Regions from separate parts of the Peribacillus sp. NPDC097225 genome, predicted to be linked through region 1. Evidence: riboswitches for the same ligand, from Rfam matches in the RefSeq annotation. Region 1 holds a riboswitch; the other holds the start of a gene.
What was found. Region 1 has a riboswitch for preQ1 ahead of queC (7-cyano-7-deazaguanine synthase QueC). Riboswitches for the same ligand answer to the same signal wherever they lie in the genome.

Region 1 (9,631 bases):
ATCTTGGATACGGGAGTAAATCAAGGATAAAAGTACCCCCTCGCGTATATAAAAGTAAAGAACATATAATAGAAGAGAAACGGCATTTAATAGAAAGTATGACCTCCCCATCCTTTTCCTTACACGCCCCGTTTATTTCCCCAGATATACGTGTGCAGCTGGGGGAGCACCTTCACATCATTCAGTTCGTCATCGGCAATCACCCGATTAATTAACTGTTCATATTTTCCCAACAGTTCACTGACCAGCTGCCGATCGTCCGTCGTCACGCTGTCATCATTGCCTACCTGCAGGTAATAAGGAATGCCTGGATAGCGCGCATGTACAGTCTTCGCATATTGATAATCAGCTTCATCAAATACGACAATCTTCAAAGAGATTTGATTTTCATCCCTTCTATTGGAAAGCTTAGATAGGATATCATCAAGCACTTCAAAATCGGTCTTCATCCTTGAACTTGGCGGTTTTGGTGATATCGTCAGTTCATCAATATCGAGAAACCAATCCTGCCACCGGCTACCTTGTGTCTCCACGCCAATTCTGATGTTCTTCTCTTTTAAAAGGGTGATTAACTCAGCCATATTCTTCAAGAGGCCGGGATTGCCCCCGGATATCGTCACGAAGGAGAAACCCTTGCCTCAGTTTTAGCTCCTCCCATATTTCTTCAGCTGTCATGTGGACGATATCTTCCTTTCCTGTCCCATCCCAAGTGAAGGCGGAATCACACCAAGCACATGAATAGTCGCACCCAGCTGTCCGGACGAACATCGTCTTTTGCCCGATGACCATGCCTTCCCCTTGAATGGTCGGCCCGAAGATTTCCATGACGGGCAGCTTACTCACAGTCCATCCACTCCCGTCTTGCTTCAGCATAACTCGTCGACGTTTCATAAAGACGGACAAATTCAACCCTAGCCCCTTTATAGTCCTTGTTTTGCAGGGCATCAGCCATCTTTTCATAAATCCAGACGACGATATTTTCAGCTGTTGTATTCATAAGTGGCAGCGTTTCATTCAAATAGCGGTGGTCAAGATGAATGTCGATTTCTTTTTTCCAGATTTCTTTGATGTCGCCAAAGTCGATCATCAACCCACGGGAATCATTATAGCCGCTTATGCCAAAAATGACTTTATACGTATGGCCATGCAGATTCTTGCATTTCCCTTCATAATCATGAAGATGATGAGCTGCATCAAACGTGAATTCCTTGCTCACGAGCACCCGTCTTTGATGATAGTTCAATTGATTACGATGAATGTCCTGTTCTATTTTTTGAAGCTTATCGACAATCTTGAACCCATACATTATAGGTTCACCTGCCGTCTAATCACATAGTCATCCAGACCCCTTTTTCGAAGCTTGCATGCCGGACACTCCCCACAGCCATCGGCTATGATTCCGTTATAACAAGTCAGCGTCTTTTCACGAACGAAATCAAAGGCACCCAGTTGATCCGCCATTTCCCATGTTTCTTCTTTATTCAGCCACATAAGCGGCGTATCTATAACAAAAGACTGATCCATCGAGAGATTCAAAGTGACATTCAACGATTTAATGAACACATCCCGGCAGTCTGGATATCCGCTAAAGTCCGTCTCACAAACACCGGTTACAATATGCTTCGCCCCAATTTGGCTTGCAAGCACTCCTGCGAATGACAAGAACAGTAAATTCCTTCCCGGTACGAATGTAGACGGTAACTCCCCTTCTTCCCCATCCGCCACAGCAATGTCACTTCTCGTCAACGCATTCGGCGCCAACTGGTTCAACAACGACATATCCAGAACATGATGCGGGATGTCCAGTTCCTTTGCAATATTCCGCGCACAATCAATTTCCAAGCTATGACGCTGATTATAATCAAACGTCACTGCCTCCACTTCCGAAAAATGCTTCATGGCCCAGAATAAACACGTCGTACTGTCTTGTCCCCCACTAAACACCACTACTGCCTTTTCTTTCTTCAACATTATGAAAAACTCCTTTTTTACGGAAAAAAGCAGCACCCTAAGAATAGAGTGCTGCTTTTCCTTAGTTTTTTTGAGAGGGTAGCTAGAACCTCTTCCGCCTAAAGCGGCTTATAATCTTTTCTCTATAATCATAACGCAATATATGGAATCATATCAATATATTCCATAAAAACAAAGAGATTCCCTGTCTTTTCAGCTCAATTTCTCCTTTCCTCTTTAAATATCGGTCCCCATTTCCGATAAACAGAAGGTAAACTAATCTACCGAAAAAGGGGCCGTACACTTGAAAAAGATTAAAACAAAGGTATTGTTAGCATTTATGCTAGTCATATCTTTATGCATCATATTAGGAGCCTATAGTATTTACAGCAGCAATAAGTCTCTTAAACATTCTAGAGATATCATCGACCATGAATTGCCTCTTCTTATTAAAGATGAACAATTACTCTATAACCTTTCGCAAAGAATGGCATTTGTTAGAGGGTATATCCTATTTGGAGATGAACAATATAAAGAGGATTTCCTAGCTTATACCGAAGAAAGCAAACACCTACAAGAAGAGCTATTAGCCTTATCCGACTCTGAGAGAACGAAAGAAATCATTGAAACAAGCATTGATTGGAGAACCATGATTGAAGAACGCGTCTTTACCCAGTATGAGCAAGGAGATGAAAAACAGGCGAAAGAAATATTGCTAAATGAAGTAGCGCCCATAAGCACGGAAATAATGGATGGCTTCAAAGAGCTCGCTTCCGAGCGCGAAAAACTGATCGTCGCTTCCGGAGAGACCGTCATCAGCAGTGGAAAATCCGTTAAAACGACGAGTATCATTTTATCCATCATTACAGTCATAGCAGGAATTGGCCTTGCCCTTGTGACAGCCAACCTCATTACCAAACCGATCCTAAGGATCCGAGACAGGATGAAGCTAGTGGAAAAAGGTGAACTGAACCATGAACCACTTAAGCAGACATCAAACGATGAACTCGGGGAATTGACGTTTTCTACAAACGAGATGCAGAGAAACCTTCGCGATATCATCGAAAACATGCTGAATGTATCCGAATCCGTTACAAGCAAAAGCGAAGAGCTGACCCAATCGGCAAATGAAGTGCAACAAGGAAGCAGTCAAATTGCAACCACTATGTACGAGCTGTCAGAAGGCTCTGAGTCACAAGCCAACCAAGCAACGGAAATCGTCCGTATGGTGGAAGAATTCTCAGGAAAGATCCAAAAGGCACACAGTGAAGGAGAAGAAATTTCCCAAACCTCCACAGAGATTCTATCCCTAACTAAGGAAGGGACAGTCTTGATGAACAAATCCGTGCAGCAAATGCAAACGATTGATAGGATTGTGAAACAGGCAGTCGATGAGGTAAAAGGCCTTGATTCACAATCCCAGGAAATTTCAAAGCTCGTTCAGGTCATACAGGACATTTCCAATCAAACCAACTTACTCGCTTTAAACGCAGCCATCGAGGCGGCACGCGCCGGCGAACATGGAAAAGGATTTGCCGTCGTCGCCGAAGAAGTTCGGAAACTCGCGGAACAAGTTACAGATTCTGTGGGTGACATTACTGGAATTGTTACAGCCATTCAAACAGGTTCAAAAACCGTCGTTCACTCCTTGGAAGATGGATATACACAAGTAGATGAAGGCACCCAACAAATTACCATTACCGGCCAAACCTTTGAAACCATCAATCATTCAGTGGGAGCCATGAGCACAAAATTACAACACATAACCAATGACTTACACTATATCTCTACCAATAGCATAAAAATCAACCAGGCTGTCGAAGACATTGCAGCCGTTTCCGAAGAGTCAGCAGCAGGCATTGAACAAGTATCCGCCTCAGCACAGCAATCCAGCTCTTCAATGGATGAAATCACCAATCACGCCAGTGAACTTGCATCATCGGCTGAACAGTTAACAGATCAGGTTAAAAGATTTCAATTATGATGAAAGCCGCTTCCCACACCTACCTTGTGGGAAGCTTTTCCTTGCATTTAGCTATTCCTATGAAGTTAATAACAAATATATCCTCTTCATTAAAATTGTTTCAATATAGTGAATACGGGGAATAAACTAATAACAACACAAAACAAACTATAATAAAAAATTCACCATGAATCTTATACAGAGAGAAATAATTCAACTTACACTATTATTTTCTGAATATTCAATGTATAATTAATATTACTCCAGTAATATTTACATCAGTAAATAGTAGAATTACTACTTCCTCTCTAGAAGTGTCAGCACACTTTTAAAAAGCATTTGAACCAACTCTTAATTACTCTCATTTGAAACCCGATCAACAGGAGACTCTCTAAACAGACGAGATGGTCTTACATCAATATCGTATTCCAAATCCAGAGAACTAAGTCTATATAATCACCTTTACTATTTTTTATTTCCTATTTTATAATAAGTGGTTAATTTCCACCTAAAGTATGTTACTATTAACCTAATACTTTTTAACCAAACAAGGAGGAATTCATATGAAACGATTTTTCAAATTCATAGCAAAGTTAAACGAAGGGAAAGCCCAAGACGAATTCTTTCGCAACGAATACGAAAATTACTTGAAGATGAATTCTGCCGATAAAGGAAACAGAAGATTAGCCCCTATGCTTTATGTTATAGATGGCGGTAAAAAGGACTCACATCCTGAGCTTTTAAATAGAATAAAATCTAGCTAAAGATAGCATCATCTTAAAATTGATTCGAGACTATCAATTTACAAAAAATACTCTCATCTATAAATAACATTTCATTTAATCCCTTATTATAAATGAATGTAAAAATACTCCAAAAACTCAGAATTTATTCTGGGTTTTTTTTAGTTCTACTATTAACACTATATTAATAGAAGAAACTAGTCTTTTTTTTAAAAACCCTCGTTTCCAAAACTTTTAAGGGAAGGATTTTGACAATTTATTGATGTCACCTCATAGCCCCTCGGGTATTTCATATTAAAAAAACCCAAAAAATATGGGGGGTGATTTTACTCATCTTTATCCAAATCCAAAAAAGTAGCACTAAATGAGTCATTAGAATCAAAATACAGGAATAAAGAAAAAACAAACTAGTAGATTAGAAAATAAATGCACAAATAGGTATAAACAATTATAAAACAGGAAGGATCGTCTACATTAAACTCCTACAGTAGATACTAGGAATTGGGTTTTTATCCTTATAAAAAGAATTCATTATCCTATAAAAATTATTTTTTATTCTCCATCTCATAATAGAATCATCATGAAATGGGGAATCCATAGAGTATTTGTCCTTACATGAATATTATAGCCATTAGTTACTATTACACTCATTTATAGTTTAATTTGGAAATTATCAAAATAAGCTATCTTGCTATAGAAAAACGACCCTTGCTTAATAAGTTTAAAATCATGTAGTGTGTATTCAGTAAATCAAATATATAAAAAAAGAGAGGTTAAAAAATGGCACCGATATTTATTTGTGCATTATTTTTGCTTGGCTATGGCATAGTCGAACAAAAACGCCATCAAAAGCGTCTCGACTCCATTCCCGTACGTGTCAACGTAAATGGGATCCGAGGGAAATCCACTGTAACACGTCTGATTACAGGTGTGATCAAGGAAGCGGAGTACAAGACAATAGGAAAAACAACCGGAACTTCCGCAAGAATGATTTATTGGTTTACGGACAAAGAAAAACCGATCATACGTCGTCCAGAAGGACCGAATATCGGGGAACAACGTCGCGTAGTTAAAGAAGTAGCTGACTTAGGAACTGAAGCATTAGTTTGTGAGTGCATGGCCGTGCAGCCTGACTATCAACTAATCTTCCAAAATAAAATGATTCAGGCAAATATTGGGGTTATCGTAAATGTTCTTGAAGATCACATGGATGTCATGGGACCAACATTGGATCAAGTTGCAGAAGCATTCACTGCAACCATACCCTACAATGGGCATTTAATAACCATCGAGGGCGAACATTTAGAATATTACAAAGAAATTGCCAAACAACGTAATACGAAGGTAATCGTAGCCGATAACTCAAGGATCTCAGAAGAATTTCTACGTGAATTCGACTATATGGTATTCCCTGATAACGCCTCCCTTGCCTTGGCTGTTGCAGAAGCATTGGGTATCGATGAGAAAACGGCATTCCGTGGCATGTTAAATGCACATCCAGATCCAGGGGCCATGCGTATCACTAAATTTGGAGATGCTAGGCAACCGACTTTCTTCGTTAATGGATTTGCCGCCAATGATGCGTCATCTACATTGAATATTTGGGACAGGGTAAGTACCTTCGGATACAGCACGGAAGCCCCTATCGTAATCATGAACTGCCGTCCTGACCGTGTGGACCGTACAGAGCAATTTGCAAGAGATGTATTGCCTTACATAAAGTCCGAAATCGTCATTGCCATCGGTGAAACTACTTCACCAATAACGAAAGCATTTGAGCAAGGAAAATTGGATACAGTAGAGTATTGGGATTTAGAAGAATGGTCAACGGAAGAAATCGTTGCCAAACTGCGCCCAGTCATGAAAAACCGAATCGTTTATGGGGTCGGTAACATTCACGGAGCAGCAGAACCCTTAATTGACGCAATCATGAAAACTAAAACGAAGCAAAAAGCGAGTTAAGTAGGAGGAACCTTAATGTTTGGATCGGATTTATACGTAGCCCTAGTACTAGGGGTAACACTGAGCCTTATTTTTTCAGAAAAAACGGGTGTTGTGCCCGCCGGACTTATCGTGCCAGGTTATTTGGCATTAGTTTTTGATCAATGGCAAGTCATGCTGGTAATTATTATAGTAAGTATCTTAACTTATTTCATTGTCGCTCACGGTCTTTCAAGATGGGTAATCTTATATGGAAGAAGAAAGTTTGCCGCAATGATGATAACGGGGATTTGTCTAAAACTCGTATTGGATTTCGTCTACCCCGTCATGCCTTTTGAAATCTATGAATTCCGTGGTATTGGTATAATCGTCCCTGGCTTGATCGCTAATGCCATTCAAAGACAAGGAATGCCATTAACACTCGGCAGCACGCTTTTATTATCCGGAGTAACTTTCGGTCTAATGAACGTGTATTACCTATTCTGAGGTGGATAAAATGAAACGTACTTTAAACGCAAAAGAAAAAACACTTATCTTTACAAAGCGGACGAAGAAAAAGAATCTCAAATACACTGCAATCGTTCTACCGATATTGATCATCGTCTTAGTCGTAACATCTTGGTTGGGACGCACGAAAGACGTGGAAGTTGTTGCATCCAAACCAAACGATACCCTTACAATGTCAATGGTCGGAGATATCATGATGGGCCGTTATGTCGAGGAAGTGACAGACAGCCATGGTTTTGATTACCTCTTCCGTTACATGAAGCCCTATTTTAACGCTTCGGATTATGTAAGTGGAAACTATGAACATCCTGCTCTAGCAAAAGATGTATCGAAATATGAAGAAGCTGATACAGCCATTCGTCTAAATTCGTATGCAGATGGCGTGGAAGCTGTTAAAAATGCTGGATTTTCTGTCATGACTCTTGCGAATAACCATATGATGGACTTTGAAGAACAAGGATTGCTCGACACAATCGATGAATTCGAGAATGCCAAAATGGATTATGTTGGTGTAGGTCGGAATATTACAGAAGCGAAAGAAAACATCAATTACCAAGATGTTAAAGGCGTACGTATCGCTACTCTTGGCTTTACCGATGTATATGGTAAAAATGCGGTAGCCAAAAATACTCAAGCTGGGTTATTGAATTCCAATCCTGACTTATTATTTGAAATGATCGGTGACGCCAAGGATGCGAAAAAAGGAAACGCAGACTTAGTTGTCGTCAATATGCACTGGGGCCAAGAATATGCTACTTCTGCGACAGGTCGTCAAACAGAATTAGCGAAAGCGGTGATCGATGCTGGTGCAGATATCATCATTGGCCATCACCCCCATGTCGTCCAATCATTCGATGTGTATAAAGATGGACTTATCTTTTACAGCTTAGGAAACTTTGTATTCGACCAAGGCTGGACACGTACAAAAGATTCCGCGATGGTACAATACCATTTAACTGATGACGGACAAGCAACCGTTGATGTGGTTCCCTTGCAAATCAAGGAAGCTACACCAAGACCCGCTACATCTTCTAGCGATGTATCGCGAGTTTTCCGTTGGTTGACGAAAGAAACAAGTGACAACGTGCAATGGTCTAAAAAAGATAATAAGATAGAGATTAAATTGGATCATACACGTGTAATAGACCATAAAGAACAGCGTGAACAAGAGGAAAAAGCAGCCCAAGAAAAGAAAGCTGCTAAAGAAAAGAAAGTAACCCAAGAAGAGACAACTACTGAAGAATAGAAACATGAAGCACCATCATACAACTAGATAATACGTGAATAAGAGTCTACTAGCAGGTATGCTAGAAGACACACATCTTAGAAGATCACACCGAAAAGAGGCGATCAATCAGTGTTTTATCCTTTCACACGGAAAGTACTCCTTTCCCTTTGTTTGCTCATTTTTATAGCAGGATGTTCAAAAACTGACCCTCTTTCTGACACGCATGATACCAATGAATCTTTAAATGATAAAGCATATGGAGTTAGCTCTTCCAACCCTATCGCCGTAGAAGTGGGGATGAATATATTAGATAACGGTGGAACAGCGGCCGATGCGTCGATTGCCGTTTCTTATGCATTGGGTGTAACTGAACCCTTTGGATCTGGAATTGGCGGCGGCGGCGGAATGCTGATTGTATCCGAATCTGAGAAACCTAATTTTATTGATTATCGTGAAACGGCTCCTGAACGTTCAAAGTTAAAACATAATACCGGTGTCCCTGGCTTTGTAGCCGGGATGCAAGCTGTCCATGATAAATACGGAACCATTCCGATGGAAGACCTTCTTCAGCCGGCCATCGACCTGGCTGAAGAAGGATTTGAAGTCGATAAAATGTTGGCCTCCCGCCTAAAGGCAGCCAAAGCAAGAATTTATTCAGAGAAAACTCTCTTGTTTTATCCTGATGACGATTCGATTGAACCAGGAAAGGTTTTGAAACAAGAAGATCTTGCTGACACATTGAAACTGATTCAGCGAAAAGGGCCCGATGGGTTTTATAAAGGGAACATCGCACGGAATATCAAAAAAAGAACAGATGTAGACTTAATGGACTTAAAGCATTATGAAGTAAAAGAACGAGAGCCAGTCCAAGGCAAATTCGCCGGATATGATGTTTGGACCGCTCCCCCTCCCTTTTCAGGGATAACCGTCCTTGAAATGTTAAATCTCGCTGAAGAAGTCGACTTAAGCAATGCTTCAAATAAGGCAGATTATATGGAGTTACTGGGAGCCATTACCAACGCCTCCTATAAAGATCGAATTAACTATACCGGGGACGGAATCAGCGCAGACAAAGCTGAACAATTAGTATCTCCCCTTCATTTGGACAACCTGAAAAAAGAGATAAATAAAGGTGATTGGTCAAATGTAGAGTTCCAGTCTGAAGAACATGAAAGCACGACTCATTTCGTCGTCATGGATAAGTATGGCACAGTCGTTTCTACGACCAATACACTCAGTAACTTTTTTGGTTCCGGTGCCTATACGAACGGCTTTTTCTTGAATGACCAATTGAAAAAC
Region 2 (9,631 bases), on a different contig from region 1:
GACAAAAGACCGCGACAAGGGGACTGGACTGGGGTTGTCTGTTAGTCTTGGCATCGCGAAAGATCATGGCGGCAAAATTGACGTATGGAGTACGCCAGGCCAAGGAAGTATATTTTCACTGAAGATCCCCCTACCGACAGAAGATGAGAGGAGTGAATAACATGATTCATTTACTTGTAGTGGACGATGAAAAAGAGGTGGGTACCTTTTTATCCCGGCTTTTTACGATGAAAGGATACAACGTACACGTCATACATAGTGGAAAGGACTTTTATGCAATCGATTTTAATCAGGAGCATTATGATGCTGCGATGATTGATTTGAAGCTTCCCGATTGTGACGGCCTTTCCCTTTTACAACATCTCAAACAAAAACAACCTCGTTGCAAGGCACTCATCATGACTGGTTACAGCACAGTCAAGACCGCCGTCCGCGCAATGAAACTTGGCGCAAGTGATTATATGGAAAAACCCTTTGCCGATATTGAGATATTAGAAAAGCAGATTGAAAACCTCCTGAATGAAAACACGGATGTGAATCAGCATTTCTTTCAGAAACTGGCCAGGGACTCCGGTCTCATCGTCGGTGAAAGTGTCATAATGAAAGAACTGACAGAAATGGCGTTCAAAGTCGCTCAAAAATCGGTTAATGTCTTAATAGAAGGGGAAACGGGAACGGGTAAAGAGGTGCTCTCCCGCTTCATTCACTCAGCAAGCCCGCGTAACCACGAGCCCTTTATCGCGATTAATTGTGGAGCCATTTCAGAATCCCTGCTTGAAAGTGAATTATTCGGCCATGAAAAAGGCGCATTCACCGGTGCAACCCAACAACGAAAAGGCTTTTTTGAAATAGCCGGAAATGGAACCCTTTTCCTTGATGAAATTGCTGATGCCAGTCCAGCCATCCAAGTCAAGCTTCTGCGGGTCTTGGAAACTAGGGAATTTATGCGGGTCGGAAGCAGTGGGACATTACGGACCAACGCACGATTGGTAGCTGCCACTAATGAAAATCTTCAGCAAGCAGTAGAAAACAATAAATTTCGGGAGGATCTATTTTACCGCCTGAATGTTGTCACTCTTGAAATACCAGCATTACGTCATAGAAAAGAGGATATCCCTCTCCTTGTCGAGCATCTGGTCGAAAGGAATGGTCAGGCAGATGTATTCTTTTCACAAGAGGCTATCGAAAAATTACAGCTATACGACTGGCCCGGAAATATACGTGAGCTATCTAATACCGTGATGAGAACCTTAACCCTCGCAGATCATGGACAGGATATCACTGCGGACGATATCGTTCTCCCTACCCATCAGGTCATTTCACCCAAGAAACAAGCTACAATGGATCTTCACTCTCCTGAAAACCCTCTCGAAGAATGGCGGAAGAAACTTGTAGCCGATTTTAATGAAAAAGATGAGCTGACGCTTGAAAACATACTCTTGGAAATCAAACAGTTCGAATCTACCATCGAAAAAGAGCTCGTCCTGCAAACCCTTCAAAAAACGTATGGAAACCGGAATGAAGCCGCCAAGCGCCTACAGATTTCAATGAGGAAATTACGTTATATACTAAATGAAAAAAAACATACCTGACTCTTATATGAACAAGGGTGCCCCCATTAATAGGACACCCTTTCATTTTTTTCTATTCCATTGTTAAAACGATACGACCGTTAATTTCACCCTTTTCCATCATTTTAAACACATCATTGATTTCATCAAGCGGTCTTGTTTCAATATTCGTCCGTACTTTTCCATCTGCCGCAAATTGAAGAGATTCTTGTAAATCTTTTCTTGTACCAACGATTGAACCTCGCACAGTTACCCCATTTAATACCGTATCAAAAATAGGGATAGGAAGTTCATCATTCGGCAATCCGACCACGACGAGTGTTCCGCCTCTTTTGACTGAACTGTAAGCCTGTTCAAATGCTTTTTTCGTTACGGCAACAGAAATAGCTGCTTGTACGCCACCAACTTTATCCTTAATTGCTTGAACGGGATCATTCTTCAACCCATTCACTGTATAATCCGCTCCTAGTTCTTTTGCCAGCTCAAGCTTATCATCTTGAATATCGACGGCAATGACATTGAATCCCATCGCCTTCGCATATTGAAGCGCAACATGCCCAAGTCCGCCAATACCATAGATTGCGACCCAGTCCCCTGGTTTTGCTTCTGAAACCTTAAGCGCTTTATACGTCGTCACACCTGCACAGAAAATTGGGGAGACCTCGGCAAAATCTAGCCCTTCCGGAACCTTGACAACATATTTTGCCGGTGCCTTACAATATTCCGCATATCCTCCGTCCACCGAATATCCTGCATTGAGTTGATCCAAGCAGAGCGTTTCACGGCCCGTCAAACAGTATTCACAGTCGCCACATGCTGAATAAAGCCATGGAATCCCTACTCGGTCACCGACTTTCAATGTTGTGACGCCCTCTGCTACCTTCTCGATAATCCCTACTCCTTCATGTCCAGGAATAAGCGGGAGCTTTGGCTTCACCGGCCAGTCGCCATGTGCTGCATGTAAATCCGTGTGACATACGCCACATGCCTTAATTTTAACTAGAATCTCACCATACTCTAAATCCGGAATCGGTACATCCTTTATTTCAAGCTCTTGTTTAAATTCATTGACGACCGCTGCCTTCATTGTTTTAACATCCTTCAATGTTTTCGATTCCACCGTACTTGTCCCCTGATTTACATTCATGATTCTATTCCTCCCTTAGGTCCGTGTTTTTCTCACTTCCACTTATTTATAATGCAAGTGCCATGCCAAACAGAAAAGTCCAATCAAGTTAGGTTCAAACGTAAATCCTAGCCGAAAATTCGGCCCATTATGACAGAAATCCGGCTCAATGATGACGAAAACCAGTTCGTATATTGCTGGAAAAATGGTTCACCCTATAAAGAGGAGGTGTACAATGGACACATTTGAAGAAGCCTATGAATCCTACAAACAACAAGGAACGCCACAAGCGAACCAACAAGGTGGGAACGACAAAGAAGAAATTGTCGCCGTACGGAAGAATGAAGAGGATAATATCATCGCCATCAAGACAAATACCGGAAGGGAACTGGACTATCCCACCGCTCTTTCAGAAGCCAAGGCTGGTGCACTCGCAAACGTAGATGTCTTTCATAAATATGGTCGGGACATTTTGCGAAGTGAGCCTGATGGCATTAAAGAAAATAATCTGGATGAACTGCCTGAATTTTAAAGACCGAGAAAAGCTGCCTTCCATTCAGGCAGCTTTTTTCCGCAACAAAAAAAGAACCGCATACTAACAGGTTCTCCTAACGACTTCCTCAAGGTTTTCCGGGATATTGAAAATGGAGCAACCAGCACTCTCCCTTTTTCTCCAATCCTTCTATCTGTTTACCCCCATTCATAATGATAGGACTCAGAGATTTCCAGCAAGCGGCCACAGATTTCGACCACTTCTATGATTTCAATCCAAGACATATCCATCCCAAGTTCATTAGCATGCGAAATCTTATCCCGTAACTTCCTGATGGCATTGGCATCTTTCTTCCCTTTACTTTTGGATGGGATTTGAAAAAATGTTCTCAACTCTTTATCTTTATGAATAATGTCGAATTTATCGCTAATTTGTAGACATTCAATTAAATTAATCTCCTCATTTTTCTCCATTCTCCTTTCATATAATTCACTTGCCTTATGTAGACGATCCTCACTAATCATCGGATACCAGCTTTCACCCCCGAATCGATGCATGATAATATCACTAAGTCTCATTTCCAATAAAGTGATATAGCCAAAAATCAGCATCCTGATTGGTGGTTTTTGGAGGTCGGCATGCGTGATTAACTTTTTGATTGAATTATTCTCTAACACGAATACCCTCGTTTTCTTCTTAAAAATGCCTAACAATTGGATCAAGGGCGTTGAATCCGATACAAGTTCCCTTGGGGAAAAGAGCTTCATATAATCCGAAATGTTCCCTTCGCCAAGTTCATGTCTATCGATATAACCAACGATTTCCCCCTGGTCTTTCACGGCCAATGTATCAAAGTGTTTTTCCTCCATTACATTTTTGATATCAATGGCCGATTCATCTTTTCCACAAAACTCAAACTCTTGGGCTATGCTTCTGACCGTGATATTTTCCTCATATAGATTTTTAAGACTGTGATAACTACTATTATTGTTTTTGTACTCTACATTGGACATCCATGACCCTCCATCATTGGCATTCTATCCTAATTCATTAGAACCTAATAACTCCCCACTATCAGAAATAAGTCCACATGAAGTGGACTTTATTCCTTCATTCAAATGATATGTTTCTGCATATCTTCATTCACTTCTTGTTCCCAGTCCTTGCAAACATCTACCCAGTCCTTTGCTTTTGAGAATTGAAATAAATCCCCGAGTGAAAGTTCAATGGCTGAGTTCGCGCTCCCGCAAGCCGGGAAAACTGTCTCAAACCGTTTCATCGAAACATCCAAGTAAACATCCAGTTCATTTGCCAATCCAAATGGGCAGACACCCCCGATTGCATGTCCGGTCTGTTCAAGAACTTCTTCTGGAGATAACATCCTTGCCTTGAACCCAAACATTTTCCGGAATTTCTTATTATCGACTTTCGCATCTCCAGCGGCCACGACCAAAATTGCTTGGTCTCCTTCTGCCCTAAATGACAACGTTTTGGCAATGCGCGCGGGTATAACCCCGATTGTCTCCGCAGCTTGGTTTACTGTGGCACTAGATGTTTTGAATTCCATCACATCATGTTCCCTGTTCCATTGTTTAAAGTGGGCCCTAACACTCTCGATTGACATTTACTTTCATCCCTTTCCTTTAACTCTTTTTATGAATCGTACCATTCTTCACTATAGTAAAGCAAAATCTCTTTCCTTTATTCTAAATATTCAATATTTCGCATAAAATCTTGAAATTGACGAAAGAGGCCAAAATACGATACTATTAAACTTCGGGCAAAAGCCTAACGTGGTTCGTAACCATCCCACGATAAAAAACTAGGGAGAGAAAAAAATGAATATTCGTACGCTCGCGATAAATGGTCTATTGGCTGCCATCTATATCGCTGTCTCATTCGTGCTTCAGCCGATTATGTTTGGGGTGCTTCAATTCCGCATTCCCGAAATGTTGAATCATCTTATTGTATTTAATAAGAAATATATATCCGGCATAGTCGTCGGTGTGTTCATATCGAACCTTTTCTTTTCACAGTTAGGGGCATATGACTTGATTTTTGGGGTCGGGCAATCTCTGATAGCCTTATTGCTTGTCATCTTTTCTTCCCGTTTCATAACGGGCATTAAGGGTCGAATGGCCATGACCATCATCATATTCACGGTTACGATGTTCCTAATAGCCATAGAATTGAATCTAGTCTTAGGATTGCCATTCTTAATAAGTTGGGCAACAACAGCAGCCGGGGAATTCCTCGTCCTACTGATCGGGGCACCCATCATTTATATGATGAATAAAAGAATTCAATTTGGAAAGTTGCTTTGAACTCACTGTGCATAAAGTAAAAGAACATTCTATATCCAAAGAGCTGTCTGCTACATGCAGCGGCTCTTTTTTTCAACCATACTCAAAAAAATTGATAAATGGTGGTGACTTTTTGCAGAAAAAAATACTGATGTTACTCGTCCTTCTGATTGTAGTAACATTCATCGGGCTAAATTCAGAATTATTCACGATGATTTGGAATAGCGACTTGGAATCCGTGATAGCCATATTGACAGAAAATCTCCTTCTTACCTTTGTAGTGACGTTCGTTTTGATGATCATTCAGAACTCCTTTACTGTCATCCCCCTGATTTTACTTTTAACAATTAATGTAACGATCTTTGGCTTTGCATTCGGGTATCTATGGAGTTGGTTAACAAGCGTGGTCGCGTCAGGAACCATTTTCTATGCTGCCAGGCACTGGTTCCAGTCATTGATTTTAAGAAAGATGGGTACCGACTGGCAGGATTCCGTCAAGGATCATGGGTTTATGTATGTCTTTACCGGTAGAATTTTCCCTTTCATACCGACAAGTTTAATAAACCTTGCAGCTGGAGTTAGTTCCGTCACCTTCAAAGATTTCTTAATGGCAACAGCATTAGGCAATCTCATCTACTTCTTCTTTCTCTCTTTAATTCCATATGGACTTCTTTCCGTAGAGATGAATCAATATACATTGATTGTACTCGGTTTCCTGCTCTTAACCTTTTTCCTTATCTACAAGCGCTTCAAGAAAAAAAAGAACCTATCACTCTTTAAGAAAAACAGGTAACCTTGCTGCCTGTTTTTTTGTGTGGAATCGTATATTTTCAGCCAATAGTTTGTTAAAATGTGTATGTATTTCAGCTTTGAAATGTCGGAGAATTCAGGGAGACCCATATGCCGAGACGTATCATATTAGTAATCTACATTCTTTCTGGAATGACCACATTACTTGTTTTCAATTACTATTTAATGAATTCCTTGAATACTAAAGAGGCGTTCCTTCAACTCCAGCGAGCAGAAGGGTTCATCTTTGTCCTATTAATCGGTTTGATTTTATTTCTCTACTTATCTAAAAGAGAAGAGTTCAAACAACTAAAAGAAGAAGAACAACTTCGAAGTACCCTTATTAACTCAATGGTAGACTTTGTGAATTTTAAGGATGGAGAAGGTAGATGGCTAGAATCGAATACGTTTGGACTTCAGTTATTCCAATTGGAGAATGTGGACTATAAAGGAAAAAAAGATAGCGAGCTTGCCGAGTACTCCCAATTCTACAGAGATTCATTGATTTACTGTGAAGATTCCGATCAAGAAACATGGGCAATGAAGAAGATTACGCGTTGTGAGGAGAATATTCCACTGCCAAACGGTCATTTTAAGACCTTCGATACCATCAAAGTCCCATTATTTCATGAAGATGGTTCACGAAAAGGGTTAGTAGTCATAGGTAGGGATATTTCAGAAAGAATTACCGCGGAAAGTCAATTGCTTGCTAGTGAACAGCGTTATAAATCTTTGTTTGATCACAACCCTTCCCCCATGTTAATGCTTGATTTGAAAGGAACCATCATAAACGTCAATCCAAGATTTGAAACCGTCACTGGATTTCGTAAAGGTGAGGTTCAAGGGGACCCTTTTATAGATTTGGATTTTTCCGCAGAAGCTAAAGAGCTCATCCAATCTTCCTGTCAATATGTCGTGGAAAATCAGAAGGGGATTAAAAAAGGAAAAGATATAGCGTTTGTTACCAAATACGGGAATTCCATTTTACTTTCTTGTACTTTTGTTCCTATGTTAGTGGGCAAAGAATTAGCCGGTATCATTACGTATGCAAAAGACGTAACACAAATTCGTGAAACAGAAAGACGCTTACGAAAATCCGAGAAACTTTCGATCATCGGTGAACTTGCAGCAAGTGTTGCTCATGAAGTGCGTAATCCTTTAACGTCCTTAAAAGGGTTCGTTCAACTCCTGAAAAAAAACGACCAACCCCATGATCAATATTACACCATCATGCTTAGCGAATTAGACCGGATCAACTTAATCGTTAGCGAATTGCTTGTCCTAGCAAAGCCTCAGGAAATCATGTTCAGTCAAAATCAAATTGTAGAATTGATGGATGAAGTCAGAGCCTTGCTTCTTGTAGAAGCCGATTCTTCTTCCGCTCAAATTTCTATCAATGTGAAAAACGACATACCGCTTATTTTATGCGAAGCAAACCAGCTGAAACAAGTATTCATCAACATGGTCAAAAATGCTCTGGAAGCAACAGCATCCCATATTTCAATAGAAATTGAGCATATTAGCCATTCCATTTCCATTACAATCAAGGATAATGGCTGTGGAATCGAGAAAGATCGCATGAAACATCTCGGGGAGCCCTTTTTTTCATCTAAAGAAAAAGGGACTGGGCTTGGTCTGACCGTAAGTTGCCGAATTATCGAAGCGCACCAAGGAAAAGTACACTTTAGTAGCAAACTAAACCATGGTACCGAAGTTAAAATTGAATTGCCCATATATAAATAGGATAAGTACTTGTTTACTTGTCCTATTTTGTTGTGTTCGGGATATAAGTAAACGTCCCCATACAACGATTGAACCGGCTAAAATCACCTTCTCGCCTTTTTTTATCTTTTTCAACGTACTCCCCCCTACATTTCCTGTAATATGGTAAGGTCAGAGTACCATGGTAAGCTTAATTATTTCTTAATGATGCATAATAGGAAATAGAATAATTAGCTTATAGATCAAGAAAATGTAGAGAGATTCTCTTCATTTTTTCACTGTTATTTCACATTTTCATTTTATACTAGTTCATAGAAGTACTAAGAAAGGTTGCTGGCACAACAAAATGAAGAATTACATATGGCTGTTCGTCAGTCTACTTGCCTTGTTTATCTTACCGGTAACGGCCTTTGGCCATGCATCCATTTTGAGCTCGAATCCTAGCCCAAATGAGAGCTTGGATACTATACCTGAAAAGATCAGCATTCAATTCAGTGAAACTATACAATCTTCCTTTCACTCACTTGCCATGTACAGCAAAGAGGGGAAGGAGATCCCACTTCAAGATATCCAAGTTTCAGGGAATACCCTTGAAGCTACATGGTCAAGCTCTTTCGATGAAGGGGTTTATATCATTAAATGGAGAGTGGTTTCTAGTGATGGTCACCCCATCAAAGGTACAATTCCCTTTCAATATGGGGAATCCAACATCCCATCCGATCAACTGATCGGCGAAGAACATGCAGGCTTTCCAAGTACAACACAAATAGTCCTGCAAAGCCTTCAATATCTTTGTTTTGCCGCTCTTACTGGTGCACTCTTTTTTTATTTATCATTGGTGAAACGCCCTACTCCTGATCAAATCAGCAATAGGGCCCGACGCTATATCTGGCTATCTTATACCGGACTGGCGATTTCCATTCTATTGAGTCTACCTTTAAAAGTTACGATTGACGCTGATGTAGGTTGGTGGCATGCTTTCAATGGCATCTACCTAAAAGAAGTATTACAGACCACCCAATTCGGAAATATTTGGATGATAGAAATGGTGTTGCTAATTGCCTTACTTGTGGCAATTTTGGCTATATGGAGAAATTACTTCAACAAGGTTTCTCTCCTAACATCCTTTATCCTTATATCTGCCTTGATGGTTTGCAAGGCCTTAATCGGACATACCATGGATACAACTCATCAATACCTGGCTGTATCTATGGATTTTCTCCATGTAATGTCCATGGCATTATGGCTAGGCGGTTTATTGGCTATACTGATAATTCTTCCAAAGTCCTATAATCCGAAGCTGACTGATGTTGATAAAAAAACGTTTTATTGGTCAATCATACAGAAGTTTTCCTCATGGGCCGTTCTCTTTGTGATTGTCCTGATCGTCAGCGGACTTTACAGTAGTTTTCAACATGTCCCAACTCTTCATTCATTGCTAAATACGACATATGGACAATTATTACTCGGGAAAATCGGACTTATGTCCATCATGTTAGGGTTTGGGGCATTTCATTTACTCCGTGGGAAAAGAAAAACGAAGAAGCTGGGCCTCAGTACTGGAATAGAATTCAGCCTGGGAATCATCATTCTCCTTATTGCTGCTCTTTTAACAAATGTTCAGACA

Region 2: another riboswitch for preQ1. It lies ahead of ACIQXH_RS15305 (QueT transporter family protein); the one in region 1 lies ahead of queC (7-cyano-7-deazaguanine synthase QueC).

What each region holds. Positions count from the first base shown of each region.
Region 1 covers NZ_JBIWDJ010000001.1:893,808-903,438, forward strand. Annotated here, with positions in the region: partial or broken gene queE (7-carboxy-7-deazaguanine synthase QueE) at 120-843, opposite strand; gene queD (6-carboxytetrahydropterin synthase QueD) at 836-1,306, opposite strand; gene queC (7-cyano-7-deazaguanine synthase QueC) at 1,306-1,968, opposite strand; PreQ1 riboswitch class I at 2,027-2,069, opposite strand; gene ACIQXH_RS04425 (methyl-accepting chemotaxis protein) at 2,255-3,934, shown strand; gene ACIQXH_RS04430 (hypothetical protein) at 4,477-4,677, shown strand; gene pgsB (poly-gamma-glutamate synthase PgsB) at 5,437-6,618, shown strand; gene pgsC (poly-gamma-glutamate biosynthesis protein PgsC) at 6,634-7,083, shown strand; gene ACIQXH_RS04445 (CapA family protein) at 7,094-8,350, shown strand; gene ACIQXH_RS04450 (gamma-glutamyltransferase family protein) at 8,462-9,631, shown strand, end outside.
Region 2 covers NZ_JBIWDJ010000005.1:52,944-62,574, reverse strand. Annotated here, with positions in the region: gene ACIQXH_RS15335 (ATP-binding protein) at 1-160, shown strand, start outside; gene ACIQXH_RS15330 (sigma-54-dependent transcriptional regulator) at 162-1,592, shown strand; gene adhP (alcohol dehydrogenase AdhP) at 1,645-2,658, opposite strand; gene ACIQXH_RS15320 (DUF3892 domain-containing protein) at 2,933-3,229, shown strand; gene ACIQXH_RS15315 (hypothetical protein) at 3,388-4,203, opposite strand; gene ACIQXH_RS15310 (YbaK/EbsC family protein) at 4,305-4,814, opposite strand; PreQ1 riboswitch class I at 4,978-5,022, shown strand; gene ACIQXH_RS15305 (QueT transporter family protein) at 5,029-5,514, shown strand; gene ACIQXH_RS15300 (TVP38/TMEM64 family protein) at 5,627-6,286, shown strand; gene ACIQXH_RS15295 (ATP-binding protein) at 6,394-8,025, shown strand; gene ACIQXH_RS15290 (copper resistance protein CopC) at 8,351-9,631, shown strand, end outside.